2 regions of the Sulfuriferula nivalis genome follow, and region 2 is predicted to be linked to the other one. Evidence: predicted binding sites of a transcription regulator. Region 2 holds the regulator's gene; the other holds the start of a gene.
The links. Region 2 encodes sigma-54, which starts transcription at its own class of promoters, with help from an activator protein. Its sites were predicted from a motif close to TGGCACNNTTCCTGCT; they were not measured.
Positions count from the first base shown of each region.

Region 1 (7,579 bases), 1.1 Mb from region 2:
CATTGGGTGCGGCAGTGCGGAATGTGGGTGTGAATCAGGTGCAGCAGCGTTTGGTAGCTTACACCTCGGCGGGAGCGCATGGCTGCATTGCCCAAGCAATGGATTTATCCGGGCTGGGCATAGATGCGTTGCGTATCATTCCGCTGAACGCCGAGTTCTCTATGGATGTGGCGAAATTGCAAACTGCGATTGCTGAAGATTTGGCGCAAGGCTATGTGCCGTTCATGCTGATCGGTACTGCGGGTTCTGTTGATGTCGGCGCAATAGATGATTTGCCTGTGCTGGCAGATGTCGCGCAGCAACACCAGCTTTGGTTCCATATCGATGGCGCCTATGGTGCGCTGGCGATGTTGTCGCCGGGCTTGCGGCCGCGTTTACAGGGATTGGAGCGCGCTGATTCAGTGGCGTTCGATTTTCATAAGTGGGGGCAAGTGCCTTACGATGCCGGCTTTGTCATCGTGCGTGATGGTACGCAGCATTATGAGACGTTTGCTACTCCCGCAGCTTATTTACGTCGTGAAGCCTGTGGTATGGCGGCTGGCTCGCCGTGGCCGTGTGATTACGGTCCTGATTTATCGCGAGGATTTCGCGCACTAAAAACATGGTTTACGTTGCAAGTGTATGGTGCCGATAAGATCGGCGCCAGTATTGCCTATACCTGTGAGCTGGCGCAGTATCTGCAACAGCTTATTAAGGCGCAGCCACAATTGATTCTGGCAGCGCCCGTGTCATTGAATGTCGTGTGTTTTCGTTATGATGCCAGTGATGCTATCAATGCTGAGATAGTGACCCAATTACAATTAGCTGGTCATGTAGCCCCTTCCACGACTACTATCAATGGCAAATTGGTCATACGTGCTGCGCTGGTAAATCATCGGGCAGCGCAGCAAGATATGGATGCACTGGTTGCGGGTGTATTGAAATTCGGCGCGGAATTAACAGGAGCTGGTGTATGACACGAAATTGGCATGCGTTGATGCAGGTGTATGAATCTGACCCACCCAAGTTGATTGGATTGCCGACGCTGATGCGGATGGCGTTACATGGTGAAGACTTGACGCCGCTGGGCACAGATCTGCTAGCCTATGTTGCGGAATATCCTCAGGCAGCACATGCCTTGATGGATATGGCTACGTTATTTCAGTTGATGCATAACCCCGAGATGGGGCTGATGGCGCAAGCAGAAGCATTGAAAATACAACAGTTATACCAAGTTCAGGATAAGGCGGGTGACACACCGCTGCGCTTGTTGGTGATGATGGGGCCTGGCGATTTGATGTCGAATACACCGGTGGAGTTTCTGGTGGCCGACGAGAATGTCGAACTTAGTCTGTTGTATGTTGATACCAGTCTGCCCCTGCCTGAATGGGTGCCTGAGCACGATGTACTGTTTGTGGCTGTGGGTGAATCTGATAAAAATCAGGCATTGCTGGCATTTATCGACAGCTTTATCGGCATCTGGCCACGCCCGGTGCTGAACTTGCCTGCTGAAATTGCGGCTGTTGCCCGTGATCAAGTCAGTGCGGCGCTGCAATACGAGCCCAACATTGTTATGCCACAAACAGTGCGTGTGACCAGAGCGCAGTTGATGGATTTGGCGGCAGGCGTTCTGTCCCTGTCGGAATGGGTTGATGCGCTTGATTATCCTGTGATAGTTCGGCCGGTTGACTCCCATGCGGGGAGAGGGCTGGCGCGGATAACTACGGGTGATGAACTTGCCAAATATTTACTTGAACAGGCCGGTGATGATTTTTATCTGGCAAAGTTTGTTGATTACAGCGATGCAGCAGGGCGATATAGAAAATATCGCATTGTACTGATGCGTGGAAAACCTTACTTGTGTCATCTGGCGATTTCCAAGCATTGGATGGTGCATTATCTGAATGCGGAGATGACAGAAAATGCGGTAAATCGTGATGAAGAAGCGCAGGCAATGGCAAAGTTCGATGATGACTTTGCCGTGCGTCATGCACAAGCGCTAAGTGCGATTGCGGCGGCTACGGGGCTGGATTATGTCGGTATAGATTGCGCAGAAACAGCGCAAGGTGAACTTTTGATTTTTGAAATAGATAGCAATATGGTGGTGCATGCCATGGATGATGTGGAGATGTTTCCTTACAAACAGCCGCACATGCATAAAGTATTCCGGGCGTTCTATGATTTATTAGTCACTGCGAGTAGCGTGCATTGAAATTAACAACATCGCAATGGCTGGCCGCAGGTGGTGATAGGCGTATCGTACCCGACCCCGTAACAGGGCGGAATCAATATGGCTGTACAGTGCAGCCGGATGGTAATTTAATCGCCTTGGGTTCGTCTACCGCCTCGGTGATTTCTGCAGATGCATGGGATGAAGTCAATCGGTTGGCCAATCAGATCAGTGATGAGCAGGCGTGGAACGACATGCGTCAGCAGTTGCGTAATTTTGTTGGTGTGAATGATGATGTAGATGTGGTTTTTGCGGCTTCAGGTACGGATGCACATCATATCGTCGCGCAATATGTACAGGCCGTGAATCAGCAAGTATTGGCAACCATCATGGTTGCGCCAGAAGAAACTGGCAGTGGTGTGGCAGCAGCGTTAGTACATGACCGTCTGTTACTTGCGACCGTAGCGTTGCGTGAACAAAATGGTCATCCACGTGACAGTGCATTGATTGATGCTGATATAGACGCGGCAGCATCTGCCGCCATTGCCCAGCAGCAGCACGTATTGATCAATCTGATTGATGTGTCAAAAACGGGCATGATGGCGCCCAGCCTTGCGTGTGTTGCCAGCTTGCAAGCGCGATATCCTGAACAGATTACTGTGTTGGTCGATGCCAGCCAATTCCGATTAGCTCCTGCGACGCTGCAATCTTATTTGCAAAAAGACTACGTGGTAGTGGTGACGGGGTCTAAATTCATCACTGGCCCCTGTTTTTCTGGTGCGATATTGATTCCGCAAAATGTTGCACAGCAGTGGCAACGTTTTCCAGTTCCTGTTGGTTTACAGGCGACATCACATCCGCTCGATTGGCCGCGAGGATTTGATGTCAGTGGGCTTAATCAGCCAGCAAGTAATCATGGATTGTATTTGCGCTGGCGAGCAGCATTGTATGAAATGCATGCTTTTGCTAAGTTGGATAGCGGTGAAGTGCTAGCGTTTTTTGCTAATTTTTCGGCAGCAATACACAGCAAGCTTGTTCAGCATGCTGAATTTGAATTGTTGGCTGTGCCTAAACTGCAAAGAGATTGTGCAGCATGGGATAGTGAGCAAACTATCTTATCATTTGTACTTTATCGTGATGCGCAGCCATTGACGCAAGCTCAAACTCTATCCATTTATAAGCAATTATCGGAAACTTGCTCAAGTGGATTACGGTTTCAGCTTGGTCAGCCCGTTCCCTGTGGCTTACGAGATGATGTTGCAGTCAGTGCATTACGCATCAGTGCCAGCGCTCGCCTGGCTGTGGCTGCATTAGCCTCCGATGGATTGGGGCGAGATGCGGTCATAAGCTGGGCAATGCTGGCACTGGATGAGATTATAAAACTGGTAAATAACTCCTGATTACCAGTTTCCGTCATGTTCAGCAGTGGCAGAAATTTTATGTATGCTTAAATCCGCACCATTGAACTCTTCTTCCTGATCCAGACGTATCCCCACCAGTCGTTTTAGTGTGCCATAGACTATGAATCCGCCTGCGAGTCCCACGGCAATAGCGCCCAACGTGCCTATAAGCTGCGCCATGAAGGATACGCCACCTAGCCCACCCATAGCGGTTGAGCCGAATATGCCAGCCGCTAAACCACCCCAGGTGCCACATAAGCCGTGTAGTGGCCATACACCTAATACATCATCGATTTTCCACTTGTTTTGGGTGATAGTGAACATCCATACAAATAATGCACCAGCGACACCACCAGTGATTAAAGCACCAAGTGGATGCATTAAATCAGAACCTGCGCAGACGGCAACCAGACCCGCTAATGCGCCGTTATGCACAAAGCCAGGATCGTTACGACCCACCAGCAATGCAGTGAGCGTGCCACCAACCATGGCCATGAGTGAATTGATGGCAACCAGACCGCTGATTTTGTCTATGCTTTGCGCGGACATAACATTGAAACCAAACCAGCCAACGATGAGTATCCATGAGCCCAGTGCAAGGAAAGGGATGCTGGAAGGAGGGTGTGCCGCTACTTCGCCATTCTTGCGGTAACGTCCATGTCTGGCGCCTAGTAATAATACGGCGGCAAGTGCTATCCATCCGCCCATTGCGTGAACTACAACAGAGCCGGCGAAGTCGTGAAAGTTGGCGCCGAATTGTAGTTTCAGCCAGTCCTGTATACCGTAGTGATTGTTCCAAGCTATGCCTTCAAAAAATGGATAAACCAGACCAACCAGTATAAAGGTCGCTGCAAGTTGAGGGCCGAATTTCGCGCGTTCAGCTATGCCGCCTGAAATGATGGCGGGAATGGCGGCAGCGAAGGTAAGCAGAAAGAAAAATTTGACCAATTCATAGCCGTTTTTGGCTATGAGGATGTCTGATCCATGAAAAAAATGTACGCCATACGCAACCCCATAACCTATGAAAAAATAGGCAATAGTTGAAATGGAAAAATCAGCGAGGATTTTAACTAGTGCGTTAACCCGGTTTTTGCGGCGGACTGTACCCAGTTCAAGAAAAGCAAACCCGGCATGCATGGCGAGTACCATGATGGCACCGAGCAAAATAAATAAAACATCGTTACTGACTTTAAGATTTTCCATACTATCTCCTTGTGACAATGGGGATAGAAAAAAGCAAAAATCGAGCCAGAAAATTAATCGTTATTAATCAATGTTGTTTATTTTTATAATTGATAAATCGCACCTAAATAGTGAATTTATGAAAATAAAGCACTATTTATGTGCAATTGCACTGTGTTAGTGCTTATCCATATTATCTAGTTCTTGTTCCATTTCAGCCTCTGATAATGGCTGATACGTATCTTCATCTGCTGCTGGACGAGTAACGAGACTGGCGACGAGTATGCCCAACTCATACAGCAGCCATAAAGGTACGGCGAGCATGATTTGTGACACCATGTCAGGAGGGGTGAAAATTGCGCCTATGACAAAAGCACCGACGATGACGTAGGGTCGAATGTCACGCAATTTAGCGACACTGACAAAGCCAACCTTGACTAACAGTACTACCACGACAGGGACTTCAAATGTAATGCCGAATGCCATGAACATGGTCATGACAAAGTCTAAGTACTTGCCTATGTCGGTCATTACTGCAACACCAACAGGCGCTACCCCTGCAATAAATCCAAACACAACAGGGAATACCAGGAAGTAGGCAAATGACATGCCGCACAAGAACAAGACAACGCTGGCGATGATAAGCGGTATGCCAATTTTCTTTTCGTGTGAGTATAAACCAGGGGCGATGAATGCCCACATTTGGTAGAGTATGTAAGGAAGTGCAATAAGAAAAGCGGCCATCATAGTGACTTTGATAGGCACAAAGAATGGGGCAGTGACTTCGGTTGCGATTAGTTGACCGCCTTTAGGTAGTGCGTGTAATAACGGCTGTGCAAGTAGGGTGTAGATATTGTTCGCCCAGTGAAACAAACCTATAAAAACCAGAATGAATGCCAATAACGCACGAATGATGCGGTTTCGTAGTTCTATCAGATGTGAAATAAATGTATCTTGATTATCAGGCGTGGTCATGCGTTTTATGTGTAGTGGTGTTTGTATCGGCAGGGATATCTAGCGCTAGCTCGCCTTGTATTTGCTCTGGGACAATTTCAGCTGGCGTGTCTGTCTCAGCTACTGGCGTTTCATGATGGCTATAGTCCGCTGTTATTGCCTGTGTAGTATCGTGAATTTCATGGCTAATGTGTTGTTCTGTGTCGCTAAGGCTTTGTTTGAATGCTTCGCCGCTGCGCTTCAATTCATCAAGCTGGATTTCTTGACTGATATCAGCCTTGACTGAGGCCATGTAGCGTTGCATACGTCCAATTAATAATCCTGCAGTGCGTGCCACTTTAGGGAGTCGCTCTGGGCCTATAACGACTAAGGCGACTACCCCAATGAGAACAATTTCGGAAAAGCCTATGTCAAACATATCAGCTCTTAGTTTTTTCTTTCACTTCACCGTCTATGGTCTGCCCGGTGCGTGTGCTGTCGATCTGGCTTTGGTCGCCTTCTTTCATAGCGTCTTTGAAATTTTTCACTGCGCCGCCAACGTCGCTGCCAATGTTGCGCAGTTTTTTAGTACCAAATATGACCAAAACGATGGCCAATACGATTAACCAATGCCAAATGCTAAAGCTACCCATGATGTCTCCTTAAATTAAGTACGGGCGAGTTTGTCGCCGCCGCCAAAAATATGTATGTGTAGGTGGAATACTTCCTGACCACCACCACGACCTGTGTTGATCATGGTGCGGAAACCAGTTTCCAGGCCATGTTCACGTGCCAGTTGAGGTGCTAATAATAACATTCGTCCAAGCAAAGCTTGATGATTATTCTCGCATTCAGACAAAGATACTATGTGCGCCTTGGGAATAATTAAAATATGCACGGGTGCAATAGGATGAATATCATGGAATGCAATGATTTCATCATCTTCGTAAACTTTTTTACTAGGTAATGCACCAGCAACGATTTTGCAAAAAATACAATCGCTCATCAATTCTCCTTGCGTGCGGCTTTTTCAGTATGACCTGATACCCCTTCACGGCGTGCCAGTTCATTAAGTATGTCTTGAGGTCCCAAGCCTTGTTGCGCCAATAAGATCATCGTATGAAACCATAAATCGGCTACTTCATAAACGATGTGCTGCTTATCACCATCTTTCGCTGCCATGATGGTTTCTGCGGCCTCTTCTGCAACTTTCTTGAGTATGCTGTCCAGTCCTTTGGCGTATAAGCTGGCAACGTAAGAACTATCCGCTGTGCTGATTTTGCGTGCTTCCAGCGTAGCAGCAACTCGATTTAATATTTCGCTCATTTTTTGTAAATTTCCGCTGGGTCTTTTAATACAGGCTCAGTAATTTGCCATTCATGGTCAACCAATTTCTGGAAAAAACAATCATGTCTGCCAGTGTGACAACTAATGCCGCCGATTTGTTCGATTTTAATGAGTAATACGTCTTCATCACAATCCAGGCGGATTTCATGAACTTTCTGGATATGACCCGACTCTTCACCTTTATGCCAGAGTTTCTTGCGTGACCGTGACCAGTACACCACTTCACCTAGTTCCACGGTACGTTTAAGCGCTTCACGGTTCATCCATGCGACCATGAGTACTTCGTTGGTGTGCATATCCTGAGCAATGACTGGCACCAAGCCATCAGCTGACCAGTTAACTTTGCTTAAATAACTATCTTGTACGCTCATAGCCGGACTTCTATGCCATTTTGCATCATGTGCAATTTGGCTTCGTGTATGCTGTATTCGCCAAAGTGGAAAATGCTGGCAGCCAGCACCGCATCCGCATGGCCTTGTATGACACCATCTGCAAGATGTTGTAATGTGCCGACGCCGCCACTGGCGATAACGGGAATGTTGAGCGCATCTGATACAGCGCGAGTTAG
Region 1 covers NZ_AP021881.1:828,078-835,656, forward strand. The annotation lists gene SFSGTM_RS04405 (pyridoxal phosphate-dependent decarboxylase family protein) at 1-956, shown strand, start outside; gene SFSGTM_RS04410 (ATP-grasp domain-containing protein) at 953-2,191, shown strand; gene SFSGTM_RS04415 (aminotransferase class V-fold PLP-dependent enzyme) at 2,188-3,549, shown strand; gene SFSGTM_RS04420 (ammonium transporter) at 3,550-4,752, opposite strand; gene tatC (twin-arginine translocase subunit TatC) at 4,909-5,706, opposite strand; gene tatB (Sec-independent protein translocase protein TatB) at 5,693-6,103, opposite strand; gene tatA (Sec-independent protein translocase subunit TatA) at 6,105-6,317, opposite strand; gene SFSGTM_RS04440 (histidine triad nucleotide-binding protein) at 6,332-6,670, opposite strand; gene SFSGTM_RS04445 (phosphoribosyl-ATP diphosphatase) at 6,670-6,990, opposite strand; gene hisI (phosphoribosyl-AMP cyclohydrolase) at 6,987-7,382, opposite strand; gene hisF (imidazole glycerol phosphate synthase subunit HisF) at 7,379-7,579, opposite strand, start outside.
Region 1: SFSGTM_RS04420 (ammonium transporter) is a predicted target of sigma-54. The motif match lies at 4,785-4,800, and genes of this name have one in related genera.

Region 2 (7,579 bases):
ATATCCGTGCAATTCTGGAATTGAAACATTACAGTGATGAAGAGATCTCGCAACATTTAGAAAGTTTACTGGCTGATTTGCATGTTGAGCATCTGCGTGATGCCTCTGCGATGAGCTTGTCTGGCGGTGAACGCAGGCGCGTGGAAATTGCGCGTGCGCTGGCAATGAATCCACGTTTTGTACTATTGGATGAGCCTTTTGCGGGGATAGATCCAATTGCGGTGATAGATATCCAGAAGTTGATACGGTTTTTGACGGAGCGTGGCATAGGTATACTGATTACTGATCACAATGTGCGTGAAACCTTGGGTATTTGTGATCGTGCGTATATTATTAATGACGGTACAGTGTTGGCTGCTGGTAATCCTGATGAAATCATCCATAATGAAAGTGTGCGCCGGGTCTATCTGGGCGAGCATTTCAGGCTTTAATTATGAAACAAGGTTTACAACTTAAATTCTCACAGAATCTGACGCTGACGCCGCAGCTGCAGCAGTCTATACGCTTGTTACAGCTGTCGACTCTGGAGCTTAATCAAGAGCTGGAGCTGATGGTGCAGGAGAATCCACTGCTGGAGCGAGTGGACAGTATTGATGATGGTACGCCTCATACGGCGGAGTTTGAGACCACATCAGCAACGCAAGAAAGCGCAAGTGAACAACCTGTTGAAGCGGCGCCACGCGAACTCAATGATTTAGACTGGGATGAAACGCCAAACTATGGTTCGGGTGATGATCTGGATGAGGATTTTGAACCACAGGCTACTGCGCAAGATGAGCCGCCGTTGCGTGACCATTTGTTATGGCAGCTAAATCTGACTCAGTTATCCGAACGCGATAAGCGTTTGGTGGCGTTGTTGATAGACGATTTGAATGAAGCTGGTTATTTAACCCAGACACTGGATGAAATACTGGCGATGCTGCCAGAAGAGCTGGACGTAGATTTAGAAGATTTGCAAATTGCACTCAAACAATTGCAGAACCTCGAGCCTACCGGTGTGGGTGCGCGCGATTTAGCTGAGTGTCTGCTCTTGCAATTACGTGCTTTGCCAGTCGATACGCCGCATTTAGATTTGGCGCAAAAAATCGCAACGCATGAATTGGCCGCGTTGGGCGCGCATGATTATGCAGGTCTAAAGCGCAAGCTGCACTGCGATGATGTGGCATTGGGCGCGGCGCAAAGTCTGATCCAGCAATTGAATCCCCGTCCTGGTGAAGCATTTGGCACGTCGGATACGCGTTATATTATCCCTGATGTGATAGTGAAAAAAGTTAAGGGGCGCTGGGTAGCCAGTTTGAATTCCGAAGCGATGCCCAAGCTGCGTGTTAATCAAATGTATGCTGATATTTTGTCGCGGAACCGGGATGCAAATCATCAGCATCTGTCTGGGCAGCTGCAAGAGGCTAAGTGGCTGATTAAGAACATTATGCAGCGTTTTGATACCATATTGCGGGTAACGCAGTGTATTGTTGACAGGCAAAAGCATTTTTTTGAACATGGTGAAGTTGCCATGCGCCCCTTGGTATTGCGTGAAATTGCTGATATTGTTGAATTGCACGAATCGACTGTGTCGCGAGTCACTACGCAGAAATTCATGATGACACCTCGAGGTATCTTTGAATTAAAATACTTTTTCGGTAGCCATGTGAGCACAGATGCAGGTGGTGCTTGCTCAGCGACGGCAATTCGTGCGTTAATTAAGCAACTGATTAGCGCGGAAAATACTAAGAAGCCTTTATCCGACGGGAAGATAGCGGAGATGCTCGTTCAACAAGGCATTAATGTCGCACGACGGACTATCGCCAAGTATCGGGAATCTTTGCAAATCCCTCCCGCCAACCAGCGCAAAGCGCTATAACCAGCAAGTGAAAGGGAATATCATGAACCTCAAAATTACCGGTCATCATCTGGAAATTACCCCAGCAATTCGTGAATATGTAACTACCAAAATGGAGCGTATCAAACGCCACTTTGATCACGTAATTGATATCAGCGTTATTATGACCGTAGAGAAGCTGAAACACAGTGTTGAGGCGAATGTGCATATGAGCGGGAAAGATATTTTTGTCCAGGCAGAAGACGCAGATATGTACGCAGCGATTGATGCTTTGGCAGATAAACTGGATCGCCAAGTTGTTAAACATAAAGAAAAACACAGTTCTACACATCAAACCAATGGTGGTATTAAACATCAAGTCTTGGTTGAAGAAGAGTAATTCACTCATTCCATGAATCAGTTAGCATCCTTACTTTCCGTTACCCGCATCCTGCTGGATGTGGAGGCGGAGAGTAAAAAACAGTTATTTGAGCAGGTCGGACAGTTGTTACATGCAGAATCATGTATTTCTGAAAAGACTGTGCTGGATAGTTTGTTAGCAAGAGAAAAACTCGGTTCTACCGGTCTGGGGCTAGGCGTTGCCATGCCTCATGGTCGTATCAAAGGACTTAAATCTGCTTCAGGCGTATTCGTCAGATTACGCAATCCCATAGAATTCGATGCCCCTGATCACCTGCCAGTGCGTTTGTTATTCATTTTGTTCGTGCCAGCACAGGCGACTGATTTACATTTGGAAATATTAAGCGAACTGGCACAGTTTTTTAGCAGTAAAACAGTGCGCGATGCGTTGTGTCTCAGTGAAAGTGCTGAAGATGCACTGGCTATTATTAGAAACTGGACACCATGATTAATACCATCCCTGTTAGCAAAATGTTTGCGGATCTTGTCGTGCCCTTGGATTTAACCTGGGTAGCAGGGGAGGAGGGTGGTGATAAGCAGCTTATCGGTGATACCGTACAAAAACCTTCTTTGGCCTTGGTGGGCCATTTGAATTTTGTACATCCGAACCGTGTTCAGGTATTGGGCTGCGCCGAGATGGATTATCTGCGACAGCTGGGAGATGCCGAGTTAGCACAGGCAATCGACAACTTATTCGCCACTGAGCTGGCTGTAGTCATTATTGCGAATGGCGAGAGTGTGCCAGCGCCCTTGTTAGTTGCCGCCCGACGTACTCATACACCTTTGTTCACTTCACCACAGGCCAGCCCTGAGCTTATGGCGGTGTTGTCGCATTATTTGACTCATGCCTTGGCTGACTCGATTAATGTGCATGGTGTTATGCTGGAAGTTGATGGTATCGGTGTAATGTTGACTGGCAATTCTGCTGCAGGGAAAAGTGAATTGGCCTTGGAACTCATTACACGTGGTCACCGGCTGGTTGCCGATGATGTGGTGGATTTGTATAAGGTAGCGCCAGCGATATTGGAAGCGCAATGTCCGCCCATGCTGCAGGACTTTCTTGAAGTGCGTGGCCTGGGTGTGTTGAATATTCGTACCCTGTTTGGCGAACCCGCAGTGAAGTTCAAGAAAAATCTGAAGCTGATTGTGAATCTGCAAGATCAGACAGGAATGCCTCAGGAAAGAATTTCACGTCTGGATATGGAGGCGACAGCGGAAACGATATTAGGCGTAGAAATTAGTAAAGTATATATTCCAGTTGCAGCAGGACGTAACTTGGCAGTATTGGTTGAAGTGGCCACTCGTAATTATATTTTGCGCGCGCGCGGGATAAACAGTGCGGAAGACTTCATAGCACGGCAACAGCGTTTTTTGCAGGCGAACCAATGAGCCCGTCGTATGCTGGCGAAATGCAGCTGGTGCTGATTAGTGGCTTGTCTGGCTCAGGGAAAAGTATTGCACTGAACGTGCTGGAGGATGCCGGGTATTATTGCATAGATAATTTACCCGCCAAGCTGGTCAATGAAACGATAGATTATCTGACACAGAATAAGTACCGCCAGTTGGCGATTAGTGTTGATGCGCGTAGTGGGGATTCATACCAGCACCTGCCATCGTTGATTGAGGATTTACGCAAACGTTTGCATGTGCGCCTTTTGTTTTTGGAGGCCAAGACCGAAACTCTGGTGCGGCGGTTCTCTGAAACGCGTCGCCGTCATCCGTTAAGTAATGATGACATTACTTTGCCGGATGCGATTGCTCTGGAACGCGACAGGCTGGATGATGTTGCTCAGTTAGCGCATCGTATTGACACCAGTGATTTGTCTGCAAATACACTGCGCTGCTGGATACGCGACATGATGGCGCTGGAAAGCGCAAAGTTGACCTTGTTGTTTACATCATTTGGTTTTAAACACGGCATTCCACTCGATGCAGATTTGGTGTTTGATGTGCGTTGTTTGCCTAATCCACATTATGATCCTGTTTTACGTCCTCAAACTGGACGGGATGCTGCGGTGATAAAGTTTCTAGCGGCATCGCCAGATGTTGCTGAGATGCTGGCTGACATTCAGCAATATGTCCATAAATGGTTGCCATGTTTTGTACGAGATAATCGTGCCTATTTGACTGTGGCGATTGGTTGTACTGGCGGACAGCACCGTTCGGTGTATTTAACTGAGCAGCTTGCGGCATACTTTAAGGCAGAAGTGCAGACTTTGGTGCGGCATAGAGAGTTAAGCTAATTGTTACGTAATCACATAGCCTTGATTCGGTCTGGGGATTGGCTGGTACTGGTATTCAGCCTGGCTTTGGTAGTCGTATTGTTTATCCATTTCTGGTTGTCGCCAGCGGGGCAGAAATTACTGATTAAACGTGGCGGTGAGGTGTTTCTGAGCGCGTCGTTGGCACGCCCTTTTACAGTAGCAGTGCCTGGGCCGTTGGGTATTACTCAGGTTGTCGTTGACCATCAGCGTGCGCGTGTCATCAGCGATCCGGGGCCAAGACAATTATGCGTGAAGCAGGGCTGGATCAGTCATGAAGGTGAAGCGGCGATTTGCCTGCCTAATCAGGTGAGTTTAGAAATCGTAGGAGCAGCAAGGCGATATGACAGTCTTAACTATTAAACCCACTGCAGAAGATCATCGTATTGCTTACATGGCTGCGCTGGCCATAGTGCTCATGCTGATGGAAGCGGCGCTGCCTTCCCCTATTCCTGGGGTAAAGCCCGGTTTGGCGAATATTGTTACCTTGCTGGTGTTGCAGCAATATGGTTTGCGTGCCGCCGTCTGGGTAACAGGCTTGCGGGTGGTCGCTGGTAGCATCTTGTTAGGCAGTTTCCTGACGCCGGGATTTATCTTAAGTGTGAGCGGTGCAATGGCGAGTCTGGCTATACTGGCGATCGCGCGGTATTTACCGAGTCGTTATTTCGGTATGGTCAGCCTCAGTGTATTGGCAGCATTTGCCCATATTGCCGCGCAATTGGCTGCGGTATCGGTATGGCTGATGCCTGGTGTAAATGTTTTTTATTTAAGCCCGATGTTTGCCTTGGCTGCGTGGGTATTTGGTTTAAGCAATGGCTTAATTGCAGCCTATTTGGTAGAAAGTGAGTCTCATGCACCCAGCTCCACGTAGTGTAACCTTGGCTTGGACTGGCGCATCCGGCATGCCTTACGGCGTGCGTTTGTTACAGTGTTTGTTAGGGGCAGGCGTCAAGGTACATTTGCTGGTGTCCAGCACGGCGCAAATTGTCATTAAACAAGAACTGGATTTGGCTTTGCCGAGTCGCGTGCAAGAGCTGGCGGCGTTTTTAACTCAGCACTTCAGCGCCGACGAAGGGCAGCTGCAGGTGTATGGGCGGGAAGAGTGGTTTGCACCAGTGGCATCCGGGTCTAATCCTGCGGATGCTATGGTGGTGTGCCCTTGCACTATGGGTAGTCTTGCTGCGATAGCGCAAGGATTGGCAGATAATTTAATTGAGCGTGCAGCGGATGTGATGCTTAAGGAGCAGCGCAAACTTATTCTGGTTCCGCGGGAAACGCCATATTCTGCGTTGCATCTGGAGAATATGCTCAAGCTTGCCCGTATGGGTGTGGTGATTTTGCCGCCTAATCCTGGGTTTTATCATCATCCGCAAAGCGTAGCGGACCTGGTGGATTTTGTCGTAGCGCGGATATTGGATCAGTTGCATGTGCCTCATGAGCTGATGGCGCGCTGGGGAGAGAGTGTATGAGTTGGTTGAAAGAAAAGTTACCTTTGGTGTTTGACCGGTTACATCACACCCCGCATTTGACTATCCCGATTTTCCCATTAAATACCGTGCTCTATCCGGACGGCTTATTGCCACTCAAGTTATTTGAGACCCGTTATCTCGATATGGCGAGAGTGTGTATGAAAGATAATGCGCCATTCGGCATTTGTCTGATTCAGTCTGGTGAAGAAGTGGGTACGCCCGCACAGCCTCATGCAGTCGGCACTTTGGCGCATATCGCCGATTGGGACATGCCGCAATTAGGCATACTCAATATCACCGCTCAAGGTGGGCAACGCTTTTTAATTGAAAGCAGTGAAGTTGCGAAAGATGGTTTGATCATGGCCGAAGTGCGTTTGCTGCCAGCTGAACCCACGCAGTTGGTCGAGGATGAATTCCATATTTGCAGCACTGTATTTGACACTATTTATCAGGAACTCGGCGCTGCTCGTTTTTCCAATCCACCACACCCAGAACAGGCCGCCTGGTTAGGTTACCGCCTGGCAGAAAGCTTGCCTATTAAATCTCGTGCCAAGCAGGATTTGCTGGAAATGAATGACAGTGCCATGCGCTTGCGGATATTACAAGAATTCCTCAAGCGGCAGGGCGTGCAGGGTTAGTTATTACTTGCCACCGAGATCGCGTACGCTCACATCAATTTTGATGCTTTCATGATGTTTGTCGGCAGTGAGGACATCCAGTGTCATCGGTATGGTTTCCCCTTGTTTCATCGGTTGCTTCAAATCAAACAGCATGACGTGTAGTCCGCCGGGTGAGAGTTGTATGGTTTTGCCTTTGGGCAGGTCTATCGATTTCATTTGTCGCATTTCCATTACACCGTTATCCATACTCATGGAATGCAGTTCCAGTTTGCCTGCAGCGGTGCTAGTTGCGCCAACTAATTTCGCATTGTCAGTGCTGGTAATATCCATGAATGCACCGGCAACTTCTTGACCAGGGGCAGTGGCGCGCATCCACGCATTCTCGACTTTAATGTCAGCAGCCATGGCTGCCTGTGAGAAAATGATGCTGAAAAGTATGCTCAGTTTTTTCATGCTGCGACCCTTTATGATAAAAGCTAGATTGTTACGCAATTATATGAATAATGCCTGCGGCAAAATGTCGCAGCTATCAATTTATTCGCATGGGCGAGTAAAATAAGCCTATGTTAATTCCATCTTCTTCATTTAGCACTGTTCCTGTTGCAGGCATGTTGCGCAATTTGTTCGTGCTGCGACTGTTCGCGGTTGGTGGGCAGTTATTGGCACTGGCCGTTGCCGAATTTGGCCTGCATATTGCACTGCCACTACCTGCCATGTTGAGCGTGGTGGTGGGACTGGCAATGCTGAATGCAGTAACCTGGCTGCGGTTAAGGCAGGCTAGCCCAGTAACAGCATTGGAATTTTTTGTGCAATTGGTGGCAGATATGGCGACATTGACATTGCTGCTCTATTTTAGCGGTGGTGCGAGTAATCCGTTTGTTTCATTGTATTTAATCCCGATTATTATTGCTGCGACGACTTTGCCAGCCACCTATGTGTGGATGATGACGCTATTGAGCGTGTTGGCGTATTCAGTGTTAACACAATTGTTTG
Region 2 covers NZ_AP021881.1:3,081,335-3,088,913, reverse strand. The annotation lists gene lptB (LPS export ABC transporter ATP-binding protein) at 1-431, shown strand, start outside; gene SFSGTM_RS15210 (RNA polymerase factor sigma-54) at 434-1,858, shown strand; gene hpf (ribosome hibernation-promoting factor, HPF/YfiA family) at 1,881-2,216, shown strand; gene ptsN (PTS IIA-like nitrogen regulatory protein PtsN) at 2,229-2,684, shown strand; gene hprK (HPr(Ser) kinase/phosphatase) at 2,681-3,625, shown strand; gene rapZ (RNase adapter RapZ) at 3,646-4,479, shown strand; gene SFSGTM_RS15185 (NusG domain II-containing protein) at 4,480-4,860, shown strand; gene SFSGTM_RS15180 (Gx transporter family protein) at 4,841-5,368, shown strand; gene SFSGTM_RS15175 (flavin prenyltransferase UbiX) at 5,349-5,966, shown strand; gene SFSGTM_RS15170 (LON peptidase substrate-binding domain-containing protein) at 5,963-6,604, shown strand; gene SFSGTM_RS15165 (copper chaperone PCu(A)C) at 6,608-7,039, opposite strand; gene SFSGTM_RS15160 (ATP-binding protein) at 7,150-7,579, shown strand, end outside.